2 regions of the Marinobacterium sp. MBR-111 genome follow, and region 1 is predicted to be linked to the other one. Evidence: predicted binding sites of a transcription regulator. Region 1 holds the regulator's gene; the other holds the start of a gene.
The links. The regulator FliA, encoded in region 1, starts transcription of late flagellar genes. The targets are predictions, from matches to a motif close to CTAAAGTTNNNNNNNNNNCNGCCGATA.
Positions count from the first base shown of each region.

Region 1 (3,414 bases):
TCGCCTGAAAAAGTTGCTGGTGCTGTCCTGCTCCAGTCAGCGCCAGTTGATGCGTAGTGCGTTCGACAACTATCGAGAGCTGGGTCTGAACGGTTGTGTGCTCAGCAAGACAGATGAGTCGGGCAGCCTGGGTGAGGCGCTTACGCTGGCAATCGAAAAGCAGCTGCCGATCGCCTATGTGACTGATGGGCAGAAAATTCCGGATGATATCGGTATCGCCAAGCGGCATGATCTGGTCAGCCGTGCCGTGGTGATTGCACAGAAATCGGGGGAGCATGATGCAGATCAAGCTTCCGGCAGTTCATTATTCAGGGCGGGTTGAGGAGTCATTTGATGAAGCAGACCCACCCGGTCAAGGTGATAGCAGTAACGGGCGGCAAGGGAGGCGTTGGCAAGACCAATGTGTCGGTCAATCTGGCCACCGCTCTCAGTGAAATGGGGCAGCGGGTGGTGCTGATGGATGCTGACCTGGGCCTTGCCAATGTAGACGTGATGCTCGGGCTGAGAGCGCAACGCAACATTTCGGATGTGCTTGCAGGCAACTGCAGTCTCAAGGAAGTTATGGTGCCGGCAGGGGATAATTTCTGGATAGTGCCGGCGGCTTCGGGGACGCAGGAAATGACGGCTCTAAGCGCCCATGAGCATGCAGAGTTGATCCACGCCTTTAACGACATTGCCGATGAGCTGGATGTATTGGTTATTGACACTGCGGCTGGAATCTCGGACTCGGTGGTCAGCTTTGTGCGTGCCGCTCAGGAGGTGCTGGTGGTGGTCTGTGATGAGCCTACTTCGATTACCGACGCCTATGCACTGATCAAGCTTTTGAATCGTGACTATCAGATGACACGCTTTCGAGTGTTGGCCAATATGGTCAGAACGGAATCCGAAGGACGTAATATGTTCAATAAACTGTTGACGGTGACCGACAGATTCCTGGATGTTACGCTTCAATACGTTGGCTCAATCCCTTATGATGAAACGGTGCGCAAGGCTGTACAGAGACAAAAGGCTGTTTTGAAAGCCTTTCCCAAGGACAAGGCCGCATTGGCCTATCGCCAGTTGGCGAACAAGGTGGACAGCTGGCCGGTCAGTTCCAGCCCACGTGGGCACCTTGAATTCTTTGTCGAGCGGCTCGTGCAGGGAGCGCGGGCACACTGAAAAGAAGCGTATATGTACAACGAACTGGAGTTTAAGTCAGGGCAGGAGCTGATCGAGGAGTACACCCCTCTGGTGCGCCGTATTGCGCATCATCTGCTGGCGCGCCTGCCGTCCCATGTTGTGCTGGACGACTTGCTTCAGGCGGGCATGATGGGGCTGCTCGAAGCTGCCAAACGTTACGACTCCAGCAAGGGTGCCAGTTTTGAAACCTATGCTGGTATTCGTATCCGCGGTGCCATTATCGATGAGGTACGGCGGGGTGACTGGACGCCAAGATCAGTACACCGTAATGGGCGCCGGGTCAGCGAAGCGATTGCCCAGGTTGAAAACCGGACCGGTCGTGATGCTACAGACGTAGAAGTTGCGACCGAAATGGGAATAGGGGTTGCCGAGTACCATGCCCTGCTGCAGGATTCACTCGACAGCCGCCTGTTCAGCTATGATCAGTTGACTGACAGCTCCGAAGAAACACCCTCGGAGCAGTTTGTTGCCTCTGATCCAGACCCTGGGCATGCCCATGAAGGGGAAGGATTCAGGCAGGCGCTGGCGCAGGCGATAGGTGTCTTGCCAGAGCGTGAGCGGCTTGTGCTGTCGCTGTATTATGATGAAGAGCTGAACCTTAAAGAGATAGGACAGATTCTTGGGGTGAGTGAGTCGCGCGTGAGCCAGATCCATAGCCAGGCTGCGCTGAGGCTCAGGGGCCGGCTAAGGGATTGGCGCTGACCGATTGTGGTCTGGAATAAGGACGACTCTTGAAGGTGTTTTCTGAACTGGGAGAAGTGTCTTGAAGAAAGACATCAAAATTCTCGTTGTGGATGATTTCTCCACAATGAGGCGCATCATAAAAAACCTGCTGCGGGACCTTGGTTTTACCAATGTCGACGAGGCTGACGACGGCAAGACGGCGTTGCCGATTCTCAAGCAGGGAGGTATCGACTTCCTCATTACCGACTGGAATATGCCGGAAATGACCGGTATAGACCTGCTCAAGGCAGTCCGAGCCGATCCTGCTCTGGCTTCCATTCCGGTACTGATGGTAACGGCAGAGGCCAAGCGCGAGCAGATTATTGCGGCAGCACAGGCCGGTGTGAACGGTTATGTCGTAAAACCGTTCACGGCCGCCGTGTTGAAAGAGAAGATCGACAAGATCTTCGAGCGTATCGAGGGTTAACCGGAAGCGGGGAAGGCAGATGGCAGCGCAAACGGCCAGTAAAGTGGACTTCAACGGCTTCGATGAGTTTCTGCGTAGCCGTGCCCAGGCACTGGTGTCCGAACTTGAGGCCGGCAACATGGCAGAGGCGATGGGGCTTATCAATGAGCTTCAGTTTGCCCGTCACCAGGTGTTCTATAACGAGGTCGGTCACCTGACGCGCGGCCTGCATGAGGCGATCAAGTCATTTTCCAGCGATGTCGGCGAAAAAATGCCGAGCGATGCGGAAAGTACGGTCTCGGCCATCGGTGATGCTTCAGATCGACTCAATTACGTGATTGAGCTCACTGAAAAAAATGCCCATGAAACCATGGATCGTGTGGATCGATCACTCAGCCTGGTTGATAAGCTGGATCAGCAGAGTGAACGTTTCAAGGATCTGCTGTTGCTGGTAGGGCAGCTTGAGGGTGAGTTCGAGGCATTGAACGGGGTTTATGATCGCACCTGCAGCCTCAAGGATCAGTCCGAGAAAACCATTACTGAACTGCGCACAACTTTGACTGATATCCTCGTCTCCCAGGGGGTTCAGGACATAACCGGTCAGTTGATCCGCCGAGTTATCACGCTGGTGACTCAAGTTGAGGGTCAGTTGGTCAAACTGATGGATATGGCGGCCAGAGTAGAACGGCTGAGCAGCCTGGAGAGTGCAGAGGATATAGCAGCCTCTGATGACAAGCCGGTACGCCGGAAGGGCCACGCGGCTGAACAAGAACAAAAACATGATCCTATCCGGGCGGAAGGGCCCCAGCTTCCGACAGGGAAAACAGATACGCTGTGTGATCAGGACGATGTTGATGACCTGCTTTCCAGCCTGGGATTTTGATAGGAGCTCCCTATGAGTTTGGATGTTGATCAGGAAATACTGGAAGACTTTCTCGTCGAAGCCGGCGAGATACTTGAGCAGCTGTCTGAGCAGCTTGTCGATCTTGAGCAGCGCCCCGATGACAAGGATCTGCTGAACGCAATCTTTCGCGGTTTCCATACCGTCAAGGGTGGTGCCGGCTTCCTGCAGCTGGAAGCGATGGTTGAATGCTGTCACAAGGCGG
Region 1 covers NZ_JBEPQA010000016.1:80,113-83,526, reverse strand. Annotated here, with positions in the region: gene flhF (flagellar biosynthesis GTPase FlhF) at 1-322, shown strand, start outside; gene ABIE61_RS12225 (MinD/ParA family protein) at 334-1,158, shown strand; gene ABIE61_RS12220 (RNA polymerase sigma factor FliA) at 1,171-1,881, shown strand; gene cheY (chemotaxis response regulator CheY) at 1,943-2,329, shown strand; gene ABIE61_RS12210 (protein phosphatase CheZ) at 2,349-3,191, shown strand; gene ABIE61_RS12205 (chemotaxis protein CheW) at 3,204-3,414, shown strand, end outside.

Region 2 (3,414 bases), on a different contig from region 1:
GTACCCCCATCATCAAGTATCGCCGCCAAAGCTCCACCAGTATCTGCGGTACCAGCATCGTCGCCAAAAGTAATAGAAGAAACATCCCCTTCTAACCTGAGGTAGCCACCCGAAAGAGTAGCAGTGACACCTGTATCTTTTGTTACTGCATTGATATTTTCAACAAGTGCGTCAATATCAGCACCAGAGCTGATAATCTCTCCATTCATATGGAAATCAGTAGTCGCTGTGTAAGCACCAGTCCTAACGCTTACGTCGATCTCAACTGAAGTAAAGGCATTAGCAGTCACACCAGTTTGATCACTTACCTTGTTGATTGCAGCAACAGTATCCTGCAAATCACCTGATTCACCAGCCCCCACTTTCACGCCATTAATTGTGACATCACCAGAGGCAAGCTGCGTACCATCACCGGCCGCCCCTTCGATCACACCAGGCTTATTATTTTCGCGGAAGCCGAGTGCCTCAAGATCAGAAGAGTCACCTGCAGAGCCTCGTTCAATAACAATAGGGTCACCGTTGTCTGAGGTCAGTGCTATTGACGCTGTTTTGGTTGCCGTAGTGTAGCCACCAGCTGCTGCAAGCGCACCGCCTGTTTCAGTCATTGCGATACTGGCGATATTTTCACCTGCTATACTCAGCTTACCGTCATCAGTAACAGAGGCAGCTAACAAACCGCCGCTTTCGGTATTAATTTTATCGGCTAGTTCCTGCAAGCTTTCGGTACCAGTGATATTGAATACTGCGTTCGTACCGTCATTTTTTCCTGCAGTTATGGTGAGAGTATCAGTACCCGCCACTAAAACACCAGTACCTGCAGCATCTGCCGTGATTTCCGCATAGGTAGAAGCGGTAACCCCACGAACATTAGTGTTGATTTTATCGACCAAGTCACCCAGCTCGTCTGTCCCTTCCACCCAAGTCTCGCCGATACCCATAATGGACTGGCCGTTAATAGTCACAGAATTATTTTCAAAGGTGATACCAGTCAAATTCGTTGCTGCACCCAGCACATCAGAACTGGTAGACCCCATACCCAAGGTCTTTGCGTCCATTGCTTGGATCTGGAAGCTGATGGTTTCGTTGGCTTCTGAGCCCACCTGCAAGGATGTTTTACCCAGCGAGCCGTCCAGAATTTTCTGGCCGTTGAATGAGGTGGTTTCAGAGATACGGTTAAGCTCAGCCGTCAGCTGCTTCACCTCAGCGTTCAGAGTGGAGCGGTTACCTTCAGAATAGGTTCCGTTCGCAGACTGAATGGACAGTTCACGCATACGCTGCAGGATGTTGGTGGACTCTTCCAGCGCGCCTTCAGCGGTCTGGATCAGAGAGATACCGTCGTTGGCGTTACGTACCGCCTGATCCAGACCACGCACCTGAGAGGTCATGCGGCTGGCGATGGCCAGACCCGCTGCATCGTCGGCAGCCGAGTTGATGCGCTTGCCACTGGTCAGACGCTCCATAGAGGTGTTCAGTTCATTGCTGGATTTTGTCAGCTGATTCTGAGCATTCAGCGACATGATGTTTGAGTTGATTACCATTGCCATGAGTGTTTCTCCTCGATAGCGGTCTGTCTGACCGGCTGTATGCAAATCGTTGCTAAAACTGGGCGGTTGATCCGCTTGTGCTTACTTTATCGACCCACTCGGTACAAACTTTAGAGCTAAATTTGTATGTGCCATGCTGGGCGCTTGTGTTGCTTTATCGGCACGTTCAGACTGGGCATTAGCATTTTTGTGAGGTAACGCGAATGGATAGAATCATGGAGCTGTCGCTGCAGCTGTTGCAGGCCACCGAGGCGCTGCAATCCAAAGTTGAAGGCGGCGACCTGGCCGAGGTGGAGTCACTGCAGCTACAACGTGCCGAACTTGTAGCCGAGCTGGATATGGAAAGCCAGAAGCCTTGGCCACGCGATGTTTTGGTTGGGTGCCAAGGCCTTATTAAACAGGCTCAACTGCTTGAGGAGAGCATTCTCAAGCAGTTGAGTGCACAGCGTAAAGAGGTGGGGGAAGAGCACAGCAAGCTGCAGTTGAGCAAACAGGCGCGCAAGGCCTATGACCGGTTCAGTTGAGCCTTAACGTTTCCGGTTTTAACGTATGTAATTGAACAGACTCAGATCCTGAATTTTGGCAAAACTGGCATAGGCGGCTTCTAGGGCAAGCTTGCGTTTGGTCAGTTCTGTTCCAGCTGCGGCGTAGTCCAAATCCTGCACAGATGAGAGAGTACCCTCGGTCATCAATTTGAAGTCCGTATTGGTCATTTCAGCATCATCCAGCGTATTAAGGCGCGACCCGAGCGTAGCCGTGGCTTCAGACAGCCGCTCCTGTGACAGGCTGATCTGATCCAGGGTTTTGGCAAACCGTTCCTGGAGCTCAGTTTGCGCCTGCGCATTACCCGCAACTGGCTCACGCATCAGCTCGATGGTATCGAGCAGGGTGTTCAATATATTGGAAGGCGGTTGGGAAAACCCGAGTTTCAGCTCTGATGTCGGCGGCGTATCCACAACAAAGGTTGCGACCGTGGCGTCAGTCACCGTTGTCAGGTCAATATCAAACGACACTGACGGTACTGGCGGCGGGCCTCCAACACTAACTAGTTGTACTGGTGAGGATGAAGGTATACCCGTTACACTTGTCAGCGTATTGCCAGCCTGATCCGTCACGGTGTAGGCGTATTCATCGCTATCAGCGTCATAGGCCATATCCAGCCGAATATCGCCGGTTGTCTCGCGCATCAACTCCAGGAAGTCCGGTTCGGATGAAATTGTGCCTGCGTCAACCACCGCGGCACCCTCTCCCTGAATGGCAAGCGCGGACGGATCAGGAGAAACAGGCTCGGCCAAGTCCAGTACCAGCCTGGCACCCGGCAGCCCTATTTCAGGAACAGCGCCGTTAGTGAATTCGACATTTTGCAACGGGTTACCCGACGCATCCTTCACCACGTTTCCAGCACTGTCACGCAAGGTATATGCATTAACGGTAGCAGTCGTTACACTGTCGACATATTGATCGACTTCAACACTGATATCACCGGTTTGTCGCATCAATGCCGCAAAGGCATCAGGGTCGGTCACGGTCAGGTTTTCCGGGTCAAAACTGGACTGCAAACTGCCAGTTGCTTTCAGGCCTGGCTCATCAATCACAGACTCAAACAGGAACTGGCCCGAGTCTGACGAGCGAACGTAAAGCTCGCTGGACACCTGGATCTGGCGGGTAGTCGCATCGCCCTGGAAAACATAGCGATTACCTTGTTGTGTGTAGGTCTGTACTTGTCCCTGTGAGCCCGAAAAGAGATACTCTCCTTTTGCGTCACGCGTATTCATCAGACCGGCCATGTAGCCAACCAGCTCTTCCAGTTCGTACGAAATAATTTGGCGATCCGCATCACCCAATGTGCCGTTAGCTGCCTGCAAAACCA
Region 2 covers NZ_JBEPQA010000021.1:54,060-57,473, forward strand. Annotated here, with positions in the region: gene ABIE61_RS14080 (flagellin N-terminal helical domain-containing protein) at 1-1,544, opposite strand, end outside; gene fliT (flagellar protein FliT) at 1,748-2,068, shown strand; gene flgL (flagellar hook-associated protein FlgL) at 2,087-3,414, opposite strand, start outside.
Region 2: a site for FliA is predicted at 1,632-1,658, ahead of ABIE61_RS14080 (flagellin N-terminal helical domain-containing protein). Genes of this name have one in related genera too.